Regions from separate parts of the Clostridioides sp. LIBA-6622 genome, predicted to be linked through region 2. Evidence: riboswitches for the same ligand, from Rfam matches in the RefSeq annotation. Region 2 holds a riboswitch; each other region holds the start of a gene.

Region 1 (6,107 bases), 370 kb from region 2:
ACTTCACCTTAAATTTTATAATTATATATAAACATATTAATCTATCTTTAATAATTTTTTTACCGATTTACTATAATTATTTCTTTTTACATCTTCCAAAAGTCTATCGATTTCATGTTCTGACTTTGCATTTACAAAAATTGCTAATTCTTCATCATCTATAATGTCATAGCTATCTACATATTTATCTAGACATTTTAAAATTCCATCTTTATTATACCCATCAAATCTAACTACAGCACTACATTCATCTTCTATAAGTCCACTTAAATCCAATCTACCTTTTGAGAAAGATTTTATATTTGCATTTCTTTTATCTATTACATCTATAATGTCAGCATAAACAGCACTACCTGTTGCACCTCTTCCAGCTCCCTTACCTACAAAAGAAAGCTCACCTACTGAATCACCTACTAAAATTACTACATTAAACTCATTATCTATCTTTGAAAGCATATTATCATTATCAACTAATGCTGGCCTAACAAATCCACTTACTTCTCCTGATTCATACTTACTTCTAGCAACTAACTTTATCTTACAATTTAATTTTTTTGCATATTCTATGTCTTTTTCATCTATTGAAGTTATTCCTTCTAATAATAAATCTTTCCAATATACTATTTTTCCATAAGATAAAGTAGATAATATAGATAATTTTCTAGCACTATCATATCCTAAAACATCTGCATCTGGGTTAACTTCTGCAAATCCCAATTCTTGTGCTTGTTTTAAAGCTACATCATATGGTAAATTTTCATCATACATCTTCGATAATATAAAATTACAAGTTCCATTCAAGATAGCATTTATACTCTTTATATTGTTACCTTCTAAAGATTCTATCAATGGCTTTAGAACTGGAATACCACCTGCCACAGATGCCTCAAATTTTATACTAACATCATTTAAGTTAGCTAATTCTATAAGGTCACTACCTCTCTCTGCAAGTAAGTCTTTATTGGCTGTTACTACATGTATCTTTTTATTTAACGCTCTTGTTACATAATCAAAAGCTGGATTCAATCCTCCAATTAATTCAACCAGTGTATCAATATCCTTATCAAATATATCTTCTATATTTGTTGTTATCTTGTCAAAATACTTCTTAGACTTATGTTTCTCTTTATTTTTAACTAAAATTCCAACTATTTCTATGTCTCTTTTTGAATTATTATTTTCTATTAAATCAATTAATCCGCTTCCTACTGTTCCATATCCTAATATTGCTATCTTCACTGTTACATACCCCCATCATTTTGATTATATTAAATTATTTATATGTATAAATATCCTAATTAAAAAAGCTTGAGTATAAACTCAAGCCATATGACGGGTTTATACTCATCTTTCAGCATAACTGCTGCAGGATTTAGCACCAATGTATAATAAAATATACTGGTTGCCGGGCTTCATAGGGCCAGTCCCTCTGCCTCTCTTGATAAGATTGCTAATTTAAATTTATGTTTAATAGTATAATACAACTTCTATCAATTGTCACTATTTTTTTTACTTATTTTACTAAAAGTATATAGGCTATTATCTAACCGCTCTTTTAGTTGGTTTCCCTTTTTTTGTAACATTATTATTTTTAATCTTTGCTTTTGCCTGTTCATGTCCTGGGAATAGTATCTTAGGTTCCTCAACATTTCTTTTATAAATAGTAAATTTAAAACCAATAGCTTGCACAAATTCAGCTCTTAGAGCTTCACATACTGCATTAGCAGTTTCTTTAGCATCAAGCCCTGCATTTTCCAGTATAGTAACCTTTACTAATTCTCTAACTCTTAACATATCATCTAATTGCTCTAAGAAACTTTCTGTGACACCTTCTTTACCAATTTGTGTAGTAGGTTTTAAAGTATTTGCCAAAGATCTTAAATACGCTCTTTGTTTTCCTTTTAACATATTTTCACCTCTATAATTCTATACTAAAATTAATTGTAAAATTCAAATTCCAATTCGTAAATTCTAACTATATCTCCATCCTCTATTCCCATCTCTCTAAGTCTGTCAAACACGCCTTGACCTTCCATAGCTTTTTGGAAATATTGAAGAGATTCCATATCATCAAAATTTACAGAATACATTATTCTTCTAAGTGCTTTACCTGTAACTACATACACTCCATCTTCAATATCTATACTCAATTCTTCTTCAGTACCAATATCAAGCTCTGGTCTGTACATTTCTTCTTCTGAAACTAATTCTATATCTTCTACTTCTTTTAGAAGTTTAGATACATAAGTTATTACATCATCTATTCCTTCACGAGTTGCAGCAGACATTTTAAAAACTGTATATCCTCTGCCCTCTAATTCATTCTTAAATGTCTCAAACTTGCTTTCATCTTCTAATATATCAAATTTATTTGCAACTACAATTTGTGGTCTCTTTGAAAGCTTTTCATTGTACAATCTAAGTTCATCATTTATCTTATCAAAATCTTCAATAGGGTCTCTGCCCTCTAATCCAGATATATCTACAATATGTATCAATACCTTAGTTCTCTCTACATGTCTTAAAAACTCATGGCCTAATCCTATCCCTTCAGAAGCACCTTCTATAATTCCAGGTATGTCTGCAAGTACAAAACTATCTCCAAACTTAGTTTGAACAACACCTAAATTTGGTGTCAATGTTGTAAAGTGATAGTTTGCAATTTTTGGTTTTGCCTTAGTTACTACTGATAGAAATGTTGATTTACCTACATTAGGAAATCCTAAAAGCCCTACATCTGCTATCATTTTAAGTTCAAGAGTTACCCATCTTTCTTCTCCATCTGTACCAGACTTTGCAAAAGCTGGAGCTTGTCTTACTGCATTGGCAAAGTGTTGATTTCCTTTACCACCTATACCACCTTTTGCAACTACAGCTATATCTCCTTCTTTCTTTAAATCTGCTAATACAAGACCTGTAGCCTCATCTCTTATTACTGTGCCTGCTGGTACTTTTAATACTAAATTTTCTCCATTTTTACCAGCTCTTTTACCTTTGCTTCCGTCGCCACCATTTTGAGCTTGATATTTTTTTTGGTACTTAAAGTCCATTAGAGTTCTAAGACCTAAATCAACTTCAAATATGATGCTTGCTCCACGACCACCATCTCCGCCATCTGGTCCACCAGCTGGAACGTATTTTTCTCTTCTAAATGCTACCGAACCATTTCCACCATTTCCAGCCCTAACAAATATTCTTGCCTTATCTATAAACAAATTCTTCACCTACTTAATTAAAAACTTTTAATTAGCATTACCAAAAACACTATTATAAATTCATCAGTACTATAAGAAAAAGGAGTGCCTCAACACTCCTTTTATGTATATTACTCAGCTATTGCTACTGGATATATACTAACTTTTTTTCTCTTCTTGTCTTTTCTTTCGAATTTAACAGTACCATCAACTAATGCAAATAAAGTATCATCGCTACCTTTTCCAACATTAGTTCCTGGATGTATTTTAGTTCCTCTTTGTCTAACTATTATACTTCCAGCAGTTACTAATTGACCATCAAATCTTTTAACACCTAATCTTTTAGATATAGAATCTCTCCCATTTTTAGAAGAACCTACCCCTTTTTTAGATGCTAATAATTGTAAATTCATGTTTAACATATGGAGTCACCCCCTACTTTTTTAAAATTTTTATATTTTTTGGGTATTCCCGTTTAATTTCTTCAACCGCTAATTGAAAGTGATTTAGTAATAATTGTGCATCTTTTATATGTATATCTTTAACTATACATTCTATATGACCTTCTTCTCCTATTACTTTTTCAAATTCAATCTTTTGTAATTTGTCTAAAGAATTTATAACTGCAATAGCATTAGATGTAACTGCAGCACACACTATATCATAGCCTATTTCAGCAAAATCAGCATGTCCCTTTAAACAAAAACCTTGTATCAAGAAATCATCATTATAATAATACTTTACTTTTATCATAACTTGACCAACAACTAAGCGTTTATTTTTTCTACAACTATCTTAGTATATGATTGACGATGTCCTTGTTTTCTTCTGTAATCTTTTTTTGCTTTATACTTGAAAACAATAACTTTCTTAGCTTTACCTTGTTCAACAACTTTAGCTTGAACAGATGCTCCTTCTACTACTGGAGAACCTAATTTTAATTCTCCATCTTTAGAGCAAGCTAATACTTCGTTTAAAGTAACAACATCACCTGCGTTAGCTTCTAATTTTTCAACGAATAATACATCACCTTCAGAAACTTTATATTGCTTCCCACCAGTCTTTACTATAGCGTACATTAAATACACCTCCTCGGCCTCAAACTCGCCAGTACAAGGTACTTCATTGGAAGATTTAAACCTTTACTGTGCGGCATTACAATTATTAATTATAAAATATTTACATTTTATTGTCAACTATTTTATCGAAAATAACATTGGTTTTATTGTGTTTTAATGTACAATTTGCAGTTAAAGAAATCTTTATATTATATTTTTCACCAATTTTATCAATTATATCCATATAATATTCTTTTATTTGTTCAAAAATTAAATCATTAAACTCTATTATTATGTTTTTGTAGACTGTATGCTCACTTATTCTCATAATTTCTTTTTCAATGCCATCTACCATATGATGTATAGATTTTATCATTTGTGCACCATCACAACATGGACAAGACATTAAATAATATTTATCAATAGACTCTTTTTCCCTACGCCTTGCAACTTCTACTAAACCAAGCTTCGTCATACCTAACACTTCCGCTTTTCTTTTATCTTTATTAAATTCTTCCTCTAATATGTGTAAAACTTCATTTTGATGCTTCTTTTTATGCATATCAATAAAATCAATTATTATTATTCCAGCTATATCTCTAATTCTAAGCTGTCTTACAATTTCTTTTGCAGCTTCAATATTAGTTTTGTAAACAGTCTCATCAAGTTTGCCAGTTCCAACAAACTTACCTGTATTTACATCTATAACTGTAAGAGCTTCTGTCTTTTCTATTACTAGATAACCTCCACTCTTTAACCATACCTTTTTATTTAATAACTTTTCTATTTGGGATTCTATTCTGTATAAATCAAATACATCCCTATTTTCTTCAAGACATAGTTTATCAACATACGTATTGTCTATTCCTTTTAAAATAGACTTGAGTTCACAATATCTATCATAACTATTAATAATTATAGATTCAATATCATCATTTACATTATCTTTTACATATTTGGTTGCAAAGTCTAAAGATTTATATAATAATTTTGGTCCTATACCAAGTTTATATTCTTTTAAAATATTTTCATATTGTAATTTTAACTCTTCTATATCTTTTTTTATTTCATCATGAGTACAACCTTGAGCTTCAGTTCTTATTATGAGTCCTAAATTTTCTTTATTCACTGCTTTAGTAATTTTTTTTAGTCTAAATCTTTCTTTTTCATCAATAATTTTATTTGATATTGTAGTTCTATCATTAGAAGGTATATAGACAATATACCTTCCCGAAATACTAATTTCAGTGTTTAATTTTGCACCTTTAGTTCCTATCTCTTCTTTATTTACTTGAACTAAAATATCTTGACCAGATTTTATAGTACTTCCTTTTTTCAATTGTAAATAAGCAAGTTTTTTAAAGCCAATATCTACAAAACAAGCTTCTATCCCTGGTATAACTTTTTTTACAATTCCACGATATATATTTGATACAGTCTTTTTATTTAAATTATCTTCAACAAAAAGCTCTGTTAATCTTTCATCTTCAAGTATTGCTGTTTTCTGAGACCCTACTAAGGACTCAATAACTATCTTCTTCACAACTTCACCTCTCGAGCCTACATAGGAGTCACTAATTCCCCATCTTCTAATACATATAAATCTCTTCTCAATATATCAACATCTAATGGGTCAATATTCAATTCAAACATTTCTAATATTTTTGGAATAAGTATATTAGTATTTAAATTAGTCTTTGAACCTGTAGCTATAGTAGCAGTAAGAGTAATATGTTCATCTTCTAAATTTAAAACATCAAAAGTTCTTATCATAGGTCTTATGTCAACTTCAACCATCTTACCTTTTTTATTCTTCTTTGTTATAATTATCTCTTTATTATTCATAAAATCAATT
Region 2 (6,107 bases):
ACTTTAGCATATTTGATATTTAGATTTCCAGAATTATTGGTTCTATAATTTCCTGAACCAACAGCAGATTTTATATTAGCATTTCCACTAGTGGAAGTATATGTAACATTTCCATCTATTTTGTCACAAGTTACATTACCACTGGTTGTTTCTATTTTAATTTGATTTGCTTTTAAATCTCCTAGCTTTAATGTGCCACTTGTAGAAGATAGATAGATATCTTTGGCTTTTGCTACATTAAAATGAATAGTTCCAGTTGTACTGTCAGAATGCAGTGATGATAAGAGAATATCAATATTTGAAAAATCAATATTTCCATCAGTTGTCGTGACAGTTAAATTTTCATGGTAAGATGTAGGCAAGTAAACTTCAATATAACGTGAAAAACTACCTTTGAAAAGAGGCTTACCCCCCTCACTGATTTTGATGCTGTTACTGTCTTGATTTATTTTTGCATGGTAACTATTTTTATTGGTTGTCATATACTCCTTGATAATTAGTTCATCACTTTCACTTTCAAAAAATGCTATTTTTTCTTCATCATATGAAATGGTCAAGTTTAATATATCATCCAAAGAAAAATGAAGTTCGTTTGCCAGTGAAGAAGTTTGTGAATGAGAGCATCCAGTAAAAGTTAACATACATGTTGCCATAGCAATACAAATCGTAATTTGTTTTTTAAGTTTCATATTATTTTACATCTCCTTTGTAGTAAATGAATAGTTCATTCATAATAAATGTAAAAATTAGAGGTCATAGAGACCTACCAATTTTATTTTTTGTATGCAGTTATAATGTTATCCATACAAATCTGTTTTGCCAAATCCGATGAAATATCTTGTGTTTGAAAAGAAGTATAGTGAATGTCCATAGCCCACCAAGATAAAATTTCGATTATAAGTGTAGTAGATAGTTCAATATGTTCTAACTGACGAACAATTCCTCTTGTAATAAACTCAGTCATATAATGTGTCATAGTATCAAGAAACTGTTTGCGATAGGTTATATAATACTCTGATAGTCTTTTAAAATCAAATTGATTTTTTTCTATAAACAAACACCCAACAGCATATTGAGAAAGAATATCAAATGAATCAGATATAAATTCTTCAAAGCTATAACCTATAAGATTATTCTTAAGATGTGAAGCAAAAGTGTCTCCAGATTTTTTAAAAATATCAATAATCTGATTTTCTAATCCAATAAACAAATCATTTGTAATTGGTTTTGAAAAACTATTATTAATGAAATCAGGTTCTATTGTACATTTAAGGATAAAGTGCATAATTTCCTTTTTACCTGCAAAGTTAAGATAAATTGTACCTACAGAAACGCCTACTGCTTTTGCTATGTGGTTAATCTGAGTTTTTGTATACCCTTGCTTAATGAATAAAGTTGTGGCAGCATCAGATATGTCTTTAATACGTTGGTCCAAGTGTTTCACCTCCTTATGAATGAATTGTTCATTTATAAAAATAATAGCTTCTTCTATTTGAATTGTCAACTCTAAAAAATTAAAGAAATTAAGATTATAATTTATTTAGTGGTTAGTTTTTTATGTTTTTACTTTATTTATAGGAGATATGGATAGTTTACTATCATGTAATATATTTTTTATATTAATGATAATTTAATGGTTATATAATATTATACAACCATTAAAAATACAAAGGTTTAGATGATATAAAATCAATAAAAAATAATTATTTATTTTTGCTAAAACTAATAAAAAATAAGAAATTTAAATAAATTTATTGACAAATATTATTAATGAATATATCATATATAACATAGCAACAAATGATAATCAAATTAAATTTTAAATTAAATAACGTCTTATCAAGAGTGGTGGAGGGACTGGCCCTTTGAAACCCGGCAACCAGTATATTTTATATACATTGGTGCTAAATCCTGCAACTAATATAGTTGATAGATGAGTATAAATAGCTTTCTAAGCCTGAGTTTATACTCAGGCTTTTATTTAGTTATATATAAAATACATAAGCGAGGATAAACATAAAAACTGAGCATAATATAGGGAGGAAATTTTATGATTAGCATAAAAAATGTTAATAAGTATTATGGAAAGATTCAAGTGCTTAAAGATGTAAGTATTGAGATAGAATCTGGAGAAATTTTTGGAATAATAGGTCATAGTGGTGCAGGAAAATCAACACTACTTAGATGTATAAATGGCTTAGAAGAATATCAAGAAGGTAATGTACTTGTTTCTGATAAAGAAGTAAAGTCATTAAATGAAAAGCAAATGAGAGATTTAAGAAAAGAGTTAGGTATGATTTTTCAACACTTTTCATTACTTGAGAGAAGAACTGTATTTGATAATGTAGCATTACCATTGGAATGTTTTGGATATACAAAATCAGAGATAAAGAAAAGAGTTTTAGAGTTATTAGAAGTGGTTGGAATATCTGAGAAGAAAAATGATAAACCTAGAAATTTAAGTGGTGGCCAAAAACAAAGAGTTGCAATTGCCAGAGCCTTAGCACTAAATCCACAAGTACTTCTTTGTGATGAGGCAACTTCAGCATTAGACCCAAATACTACAAAATCAATTCTTTCATTACTTGAAGATATAAATAAAAAATTAGGAATAACAATAATTGTTGTAACTCATCAAATGGAAGTTATAAAACAGATTTGTGGAAGAGTAGCAATAATGGAAAATGGAGAAGTACTAGAGGTAGGAGATACAGAAGAGATTTTCTTAAGAAATACTAAGGGACTTAGAAAATTAATAGGTGAAGAAAGTATAATTTTACCAAAAGGAACAAATATAAAGATACTATTCCCTAAAGATATTTCTAATGACGCTATTATAACGACTATGGCAAGAGAACTGAATATAGATGTATCTATAATATTTGGTAAATTAGAACAATTTAAAGAAGATATTTTAGGTTCACTTATCATAAATGTTTCAGATAAAAGTGGAGAACAAGTAAAACAATATCTAACTAGTAAAGGCATAAGATGGGAGGAAATGATAAATGAATAGTTTAATCGACTTTTTAACAACACTATTTCCAAGTGCATTGTTACAAACTTTGTATATGGTTATAGTACCAACTATAGTAGCAACAATATTAGGATTTATATTAGCAATCATATTAGTAGTCACAAAACCAGATGGATTAAAACCAAATAGCACAATAAATAGTGTTTTAGGGTTTATAGTAAATATATTTAGAAGTTTCCCATTTATGATACTTATAGTTGCAATGATTCCAATAACTAGATTAATAGTTGGAACAAGTATAGGGGAAACTGCTGCAATAGTACCAATAACTATTGGTGCAGCGCCATTTATCGCTAGAATCATAGAAAGTTCACTAAATGAAGTTGACAAGGGATTGATAGAAGCTGCAAGGTCTTTTGGGGCTACAAAGAGACAAATAGTATTTAAAGTTATGATAAAGGAAGCTATGCCTTCAATAGTATCTGGGATTACATTATCAATAATATCTATACTTGGTTATACAGCTATGGCAGGTGCAGTCGGAGCTGGAGGATTAGGTAATGTAGCGCTTATCTATGGATATCAAAGATTCGATACAGCAGTAATGGTGTATACAGTAATAGCACTTGTAATATTAGTTCAGATAATACAAGGTATAGGAAATCTAGCTTACAAGAAACTAAAATAATTTAATCATAAATATTTTAAAGAGGGGGAGCAAAAAATGAAATTAAAAAAATTATTATCAGTAGCATTGGTGTCAGCAATAGCAATATCAGCAGTTGGTTGTTCAAACAAAGAGGATAAGAAAATACTAGTAGGGGCTTCATCAAATCCACATGCAAAGATATTGGAAGTAGCAAAACCTTTATTAAAAGAAAAAGGATATGATTTAGAAGTAAAAATATTTGATGACTATGTACTTCCAAACACAGCTTTAGATGAAGGTTCTTTGGATGCTAACTTCTTTCAACATATTCCGTTTTTAGAGGAAACTGTGAAAGAGAAAGGATATAAACTTACGTATACATCTAAAGTCCATATAGAGCCAATGGGATTCTATTCAGAAAAAGTTAAGTCATTAGATGAAATAAAAGATGGAGCAGTTATAGCAGTACCAAATGATGCAACTAATGGAGCTAGAGCACTTAAATTATTAGCAAAACATAAATTAATCGAAGTAAAAGATGGAGAACTTATAACTAAAAAAGATATAACTAAAAATCCTAAAAATATACAAATAAAAGAAATGAATGCAGAGCAATTACCAACAGTATTAAAAGATGTTGATGGAGCAGTTATAAATTCCAATTACGCTTTAACAGCTAACTTAAATCCTACTAAGGATGCTATAGTAATAGAGTCAAATGATTCTCCATATGTGAATATAATAGCTTGTAGAGAAGATAATAAAGACAGTGATAAGATGAAAGCTTTATCAGAAGCTATGAACAGTAAAGAAGTTAAAAAATTTATACAAGACGAATATAAAGGAAGTATAGTTCCAGCTTTTTAAATTGAATATACAAAATCTATAAAATGAGTAAAATTAAAAATATTTACTCATTTTTTTTTATAACTAGAAAGTGACAAATTTTTTGGAAGAATTGTGGTAACATATTTATAGGTAAAACTATATAAAAATGAAGAAGTGGTGGGGAATATGGAATCTAAGGGAACTTTAAGCAAGAATAAGGTCTATATACTAGCTAATGGGGTATTTTTGATTATTGCACTTTTAAATATAAATTTGTATACAGTTTCTATAAATATGTATAGGATAATTTTACTCTGGATATTTGGATATTCTATAGTTTATATAACTAGTTTTAAAAAAGACGAATTTATAAATATATTAAAGGCAGGGTGTCTCGTATTAGTTTTTGTAAGTATTTTAGGAGTAGCAGATTTAAAACTTCAAAAATTCCAAATTGTATTACTAAATTTAAGTATAATTAATATGTCTACTTTTATATATTTAACCATTTCTAAAGTGAAAAATTTGAGAATAAGTCCTGTATTAATTTTTTATAGCACTTTTGTCATAGTAGACTACTTTATAAGAAATATTTTTAGTGATTTTAACTGGAATATGATTATTATATTAGTTAATATTGTCGTGTCGTTGTTTAATTTGATATATTTGTTGAATAAACTTGATAGTACAGTTGAACACTATAAATTAATAAAAGATTTATCATATTTTGCTTTTTTTACAACTATTATAGGATTTATAGCAATTTGCTTTAGTATAGTAGATACAGATAGATTTATAGGAGTAGTATATTTATTATTATGTAACCACACTTATTATGTATATGTATACAGTCTCAATAACAGAATAGTATATCCATATTACGAGCTTGATTATATAAATAAAAAATTAAGTAGAAAGTCAGAGCAATTAAGTAAGATAAATTTAGCTATAGAAAAAGACATGACTATACAAAGAACATTGAAAAATTATATAGACCAAAGAAAAGAGTTATTGAGACAAGCTCTTGATACAATACCAAATGTATGGATAGTAACAGATTATGACTTTAATATAAGCTATACAAATAATAAATTTAAAAATGAGTTTTCAAAAGATATGAGTAACTTTTATAAAATATTAACATTTGTTAAAGAAGATAAAAATGTAGCTGAAAAATTAAAGAAGTTTGACAATGATATAAGTATAATCGACAAACCAGTCAAATTAAATGATAAAATATATCTGTTGAGTTTAAGTAATAATAAAGATGAAAGCAATTATTTAATAAGCTTAAATGATATTACAAATGAAATCAAAATGGATGAAGAAATAAGACATATAAATAAAGATTACGAAAATATTATATTAAATATTCCATCTCCTATACTTGTAAGAAGTGCTGAAGGTGGTATAAAGAAGAATAAGATAATAAGTATAAATAAGAAATATGAAAAGAGTTTTAAATGTAATTCAAGTGATTTAGTTGGCATGACATTGGAACAATATTTTGAAACTTTCAATATAGATTTCTTTGATAATAGAGCATTTAAAAGATTAAATCTTACACAAGAAAAGAAAGCTGAAATAGTAAGCTACAATGATACGGCAAACTGCATAGTTAATTTTGTAATGTCTGACATAGATGGAGAAGAC
Region 3 (6,107 bases), 1.4 Mb from region 2:
TGCTTGTCTAAAAATTTCATTTAATTTAACTACATTTATGATATTAGAATCAATCATATCTTTAAGTACATTTCCAGCTCCTACAGAAGGTAATTGGTCACTATCTCCAACCAAAATTACCCTTGTTCCTAGTTTTATAGCTTTAAGCAAGTTGTACATTAAAATAATATCTACCATTGAGACCTCATCAACAATTATTACATCTGAATTTATTGGGTCTTCTTCATCTTTGAAAAAAGTTAAATCATCATCTGTTGAAAAACCCATTTCCAACAGTCTATGTATAGTTTTTGCTTCTTTATCAGAAGTTTCACTCATTCTCTTTGCTGCTCTTCCTGTGGGAGCTGCTAAGGTTACACTTTTACCATTATTCTCAAATATTTCTATGATAGAATTAATAGTGGTTGTCTTACCAGTTCCTGGACCACCAGTTATAATTAATACTCCACTATTAATAGATTCTTTAACTGCTAAAATTTGTTTTTCTGCTAACTTGATTTTTTTATCTTCTTCCAAAATATTAATTTCACTATCTAGATCTATTTTCAGGTCTTCGAATTCATACTGTGATAATTTTACTATTTGACTACACACTCCATTTTCAGCTAAATAGTATGGCATAAGATATATAAGATTTTCATTGTTTACTTTCTCTATATGTATTTTTTGATTATAAACTAGCATCATTATGCACTCTTTTATTATCTCTCCATTTAACTCCAATAATTTTTCCGAATCTTGTATTAAAACATATTCTGGTAAGTACGTATGTCCATTGCCTAGAGATTTATTTAAAGTGTATAAAATTCCCTGACAAACTCTATCTTTGGAATTTTTATCTATACCAATTTTATTAGCTATACTATCAGCCACCTTAAATCCAATTCCTCTTATATCTTCAGCAAGTTGATATGGATTTCTATTTATAACTTCTATTGCATTGCTTTTATATTTTTTATATATTTTTAAACAGTAATTTGGTGTTATTCCAAAAGGAGATAGTTCTATTATTATATTTCTCAGTTCCCTATCTTCTTCATAGCTTTTTACTATTTGTTTTATCTTTTTACTCCCTATACCCTCTACTTCTTGCAGTCTTTCTGGTGAATTTTGTATCACATTTAGTGTATCTACACCAAACTTATCAATTATTCTCTTAGCCATTTTTTCACCAATACCATGTATCATTCCAGAAGATAAATAAACATAAATTCCTTCTAAGGATGAGGGTGTCACTGGCATAAAACTATTCACTTCAAACTGAGTACCATAAATTTTATGGTTTACCCATTTACCTTCAACTTCTATACTTTCTCCAATTGCCAAAGTAGGCATACACCCTACAATTACAATTTCATCCTTTTCATTTACTAGATGAGCTATTGTATATCCATTGTCCTCATTTTTAAAGACTATTTCACTTATCATTCCTTCTAATTTTTCCATTTTTATCTCCTAAAAATACTAATACTCGCTCCAGTTAAGTTAGTGTATTTTATATGTTAAACTATGATAGTGCTAGAAAAGTTTTTATATTTTTATACTTAACGTAATTTCCAACTATTATACATTTTATCAGAAACAAAAAAATTGTGCATCCAAAAAATATGGCACCTTAAAAGACAGGTGCCATATTTCAATACCTATTTTATTTTAATTGCTTTATGTGTATCTATAAAGTAAATTTGATAAATTTATTCTAATGCTAACTTATTTCAGATTTGTTTTCCTTATATCCACTGGTCTTAGTAATTCTTCTATAAAGCATACATAGTAAAATTAAAATTCCCATGTAACCTGTATATGGATATAGTGTTCCTACTAGTTTATCAAATGGTAATAGGCCTCCTATACATGCTAATATACTTACTACTATTGTTATCATTCTAAATTTAGGATGGTCATCTTCTACAAATCTGTTAGTTACTGACCATAATAGTGGTACTGCTGTTGTGTATATTCCTAATAAAAGTACTACTGAGAATAAAATACCTATTATTGGAGATATCTTATCAGCTAAGTAAAGTGCTGGTATCTCTTTTGTATATATATTTCCTATGTCTGAAAGTAATGCTAAATTCATCATTATAGCTGCTGCCATAAGGGCTACTCCACCTACTATACCACCCCACACAGCATCTTTCTTATTTACTGCAGAAGAACCCATTCCTGTCAAGAATGTGATTACTATTATTACATTATAACAAGTATAAAGTACACCTGAGAAATACCCACTTGATGTAGCAGTTTTGATATTTAGACTATCAACCATAGCCCCAGCATTTGGTAAAGCATCAATATTGCTACATAAACTAATAGCTCCTACTAAAAGTGTAAATATTATTATTATAGGACCTATATTACCTAGTATCTTAGAAAGTCTTGTTAAACCTAAAGAAACAGTTATTAGGGAAACGATTGCCATACCAATCCTACCTACATATGGATTTAATCCATAGTACTCTGATAGTGTAGCTCCTGCTCCTGCAATCATTATTACTAGTGTTCCAAATAAAAATAATGGTCCAAACCATTCAAAGAATGTACCAAGATATTTTCCACAATATACTTGATAAATCTTTATTGGCTCTTTAAGCTTTAACTCTCTTCCTTTATCTATAACTTCTGCTCCAAACCATGAAAATAATACCATAGATATTATTCCACCTATAATACCAGCATATCCATAAAACGTAAAAAATTGCAATATCTCTTGACCAGTTGCAAATCCAGAACCTATTACAGTAGCTACATAAGCTCCAGCAAAACTTATAACAGTTTTAATATTTACTTTGCCTGACATACACTACTCCCCCCTAATTAAAATAATTTTTTAAGTGTAAGTTTATTAAGATTATATTAGACGTATTATTATGATATTTCAATATATTTTTAATTATTTAACAGTAGTTAACACAATCTTAACCATTATTTAACATATTGACCATAATATGTACTCATTTAGTATAATATTATAAAATAAAATATACTATTCTAATTAAATACTGTTTATTTATTATATGATGAAAAATTAACATTTATTAAAAATATTTAATCTACAATAAAAAAACTGTTAGAAAGTAATCATAGAATTACATTCTAACAGTTTCTTAGTTAAAAATTATTCACCTAAAGCATCTTTTTTTAATTGCTCAACTTTGTCAATTTTTTCCCAAGGTAAATCTATATCAGTTCTACCAAAGTGACCATAAGCAGCAACTTTTTTGTAAAGAGGCTTTCTTAAATCTAAGTCTCTTATTATAGCTCCTGGTCTTAAATCAAAGTGTTTTTCTACTAATTCAACAAGCTTTTCCTCTGAAACTTTGCCTGTCCCAAAAGTATCTATGAATATAGATAATGGTCTAGCTATACCTATAGCATATGCAAGTTCTATCTCACATTTATCTGCAAGACCAGCTGCAACAATATTTTTAGCAACATATCTAGCAGCATAAGCAGCAGATCTATCAACTTTTGTAGGGTCTTTTCCTGAGAAAGCTCCTCCACCATGTCTAGAATATCCACCATAAGTATCTATTATTATTTTTCTTCCTGTAAGACCTGTATCTCCTTGAGGCCCTCCTATAACGAATCTTCCTGTTGGATTTATATAAATTTTAGTTTCTTCATCAAGTAATTCAGCTGGTATAACTGCTTTAATAACATGATTAATTATATCTTCTCTTATTTTATCATTTGATACTGTTTCACAATGTTGAGCTGATATAAGAACCGTATGCACTCTTATAGCTTTATTTCCTTCATATTCAACAGTAACTTGAGTTTTTCCATCTGGTCTTAAATAATCAACTATACCTGTCTTTCTAACTTCTGTAAGTCTTCTTGATAACTTATGAGCTAAAGATATTGGAAGTGGCATTAATTCTGGAGTCTCATTACATGCAAATCCAAACATTATTCCTTGGTCTCCAGCCCCAACCTTTTCTATTTCTTCTTCTATCTCTTCTCCAGTCTTACTTTCTAGACCTTCATCAACTCCCATAGCTATATCTCCAGATTGTTCATCTATAGAAGTTATAACTGCACAAGTATCACAGTCAAATCCATATTTTGCTCTTGTATATCCAATCTCTCTTACTGTTTCTCTTACTAGTTTAGGAATATCTACATAAGCAGATGTACTTATTTCTCCTGCTACTAAAACTAATCCAGTTGTAACTGTAGTTTCACAAGCTACTCTAGATTGTGGGTCTTTTTCTAATAATGCATCTAATATTGAATCTGATATTTGGTCACATATCTTATCAGGATGTCCTTCTGTAACTGATTCTGACGTAAATAAATGTCTTGCCATTTTTATTCCCCCTTATACATTCTTAATTTTTATTATAGGTTTTACCTTATTTTTAATTTTAGAAATTTTACTCAAAATAAAAAACCTCTCCTTTATAAGAAGAGGTTAATAATCGTAATTGCATACTAATTAACTGACCTCATCTTTCAAGACTTTTGTCTTGTAGGAATTAGCACCTTTTCCCATTTGGGTGGTTGCTGGGCTTCACAGGGCCTATCCCTCAGCCGCTCTTGATAAGGTAATCAAGATTTAAGTTTTATTTTACTTTACTAGCTTACTATTTTTTTAAAATTTTGTCAAGATTTTTAGTCACATTTTTCCCATTCCTTTTTTTGTAAGACAAATAAAATATTATCCCTATCTGAAATTTAAAGTTAGGTCTTTTTACTGTCTTTTATTCATATATTTTTTTGAAGGGGGTGTTCCTATTGTATTTAGCTAAAGTAAATTACAGCGATGATGATGTTATACAGATGCTAAGTTCAGTTCTAAAAACTATAATTAATGAAAATACGATTGTTGTTTGCATAGGAACAGACAGGGCTATAGGTGATACGTTAGGCCCTTTAGTTGGAACAATACTTAAGAACAGTAAATTTAAATACCCCGTTTACGGTACACTAGATAACCCTATTCACGCCTTAAATATATATGAGTCTTTAGATACTATAAAAAATACACATATACAAGGTAACTTCTTGGCTATAGATGCTTGCTTGGGGTCGCAGAGTAACATAGGTAATATACAGATTAGAGAAGGACCTATCCTGCCCGGAAAAGGTGTTGGAAAAAAACTACCTCAAATAGGAAATTATTCTATAGTAGGGATTGTAGATAAAATTGATGAAAACAATAGACTTTCATTTAATAATATACGTCTTAGCTTTATATTGGACTTAGCTGAAACAATAGCCTTAGCTTTATTAGTATCCACCTAAGTCCAATGTGAAGTAACTGATAAAATTCTTTATATAAAAAGGTAGATATTTTAGAGTATCTGATAGAATACTCAAAATTATCTACCTTTTTAATTTTGTATTTTTACTTTTCCACTAAAGCGAACATTAATTCCCCTTTACAGACAAGCTCTTCTCCAACATATGCCTTAGCATCTGCCTTAGCTATATTTCTTCTAAGAGTCGTCATTTCAACTTCCATAGTCAATGTATCTCCTGGTCTTACTTCTCTCTTAATTCTAACTTTATCTATACCTGCAAATACACCTAATTTTCCTTTATTTTCTTTTACAGACATCATTGCAACTCCACACACTTGTGCCAAAGCTTCTACTATCAATACTCCTGGCATTAGTGGATATTCTGGAAAATGACCTTGAAAAAAGGGCTCATTCACTGTTACATTTTTTATACCAACAGCTCTTTTTCCAACTTCTAACTCTGTAATCTTGTCCACTAATAAAAATGGATATCTATGTGGTATTAATTTCTTTATTTCATCTATATTTAGCATTCTAAACTCTCCTAATTATTTTCTTCTAAAAGACCCACCTGTTTCAAGTAAATCTATTGAACCCAAAGCTATACCTGTACCTTTTGCAACACAAGATAATGGCTCTTCTGCTATTGTAACAGTTATACCTGTTCTCTGTTCTATTATTTTATCTAATCCATATAATAATGAACCTCCACCAGTCATTATTATACCAACATCTCCTATATCTGCTGCTAATTCAGGAGGTGTTTTCTCTAAAACAGCATGAGTAGCAACTACTATTTGCTCAACACATTCTCTAAGTGCTTCTAGCATTTCTGTTGAATTTATAGTTATAGAA

Evidence for each region. Region 2 has a riboswitch for S-adenosylmethionine ahead of ACTG47_RS07450 (methionine ABC transporter ATP-binding protein). Riboswitches for the same ligand answer to the same signal wherever they lie in the genome.
Region 1: another riboswitch for S-adenosylmethionine. It lies ahead of ACTG47_RS05740 (homoserine dehydrogenase); the one in region 2 lies ahead of ACTG47_RS07450 (methionine ABC transporter ATP-binding protein).
Region 3: another riboswitch for S-adenosylmethionine. It lies ahead of metK (methionine adenosyltransferase); the one in region 2 lies ahead of ACTG47_RS07450 (methionine ABC transporter ATP-binding protein).

What each region holds. Positions count from the first base shown of each region.
Region 1 covers NZ_CP196998.1:1,187,777-1,193,883, reverse strand. Annotated here, with positions in the region: gene ACTG47_RS05740 (homoserine dehydrogenase) at 37-1,239, opposite strand; SAM riboswitch class I at 1,342-1,448, opposite strand; gene ACTG47_RS05735 (YhbY family RNA-binding protein) at 1,540-1,908, opposite strand; gene obgE (GTPase ObgE) at 1,938-3,215, opposite strand; gene rpmA (50S ribosomal protein L27) at 3,326-3,616, opposite strand; gene ACTG47_RS05720 (ribosomal-processing cysteine protease Prp) at 3,630-3,947, opposite strand; gene rplU (50S ribosomal protein L21) at 3,962-4,273, opposite strand; gene ACTG47_RS05710 (Rne/Rng family ribonuclease) at 4,374-5,795, opposite strand; gene ACTG47_RS05705 (TIGR03936 family radical SAM-associated protein) at 5,813-6,107, opposite strand, start outside.
Region 2 covers NZ_CP196998.1:1,555,911-1,562,017, forward strand. Annotated here, with positions in the region: gene ACTG47_RS07440 (DUF4097 family beta strand repeat-containing protein) at 1-689, opposite strand, end outside; gene ACTG47_RS07445 (TetR/AcrR family transcriptional regulator) at 773-1,435, opposite strand; SAM riboswitch class I at 1,834-1,940, shown strand; gene ACTG47_RS07450 (methionine ABC transporter ATP-binding protein) at 2,051-3,016, shown strand; gene ACTG47_RS07455 (methionine ABC transporter permease) at 3,009-3,665, shown strand; gene ACTG47_RS07460 (MetQ/NlpA family ABC transporter substrate-binding protein) at 3,702-4,493, shown strand; gene ACTG47_RS07465 (sensor histidine kinase) at 4,641-6,107, shown strand, end outside.
Region 3 covers NZ_CP196998.1:177,657-183,763, reverse strand. Annotated here, with positions in the region: gene recD2 (SF1B family DNA helicase RecD2) at 1-1,446, opposite strand, end outside; gene ACTG47_RS01215 (YkvI family membrane protein) at 1,706-2,803, opposite strand; gene metK (methionine adenosyltransferase) at 3,122-4,315, opposite strand; SAM riboswitch class I at 4,452-4,555, opposite strand; gene yyaC (spore protease YyaC) at 4,744-5,253, shown strand; gene fabZ (3-hydroxyacyl-ACP dehydratase FabZ) at 5,357-5,785, opposite strand; gene mreB (rod shape-determining protein MreB) at 5,801-6,107, opposite strand, start outside.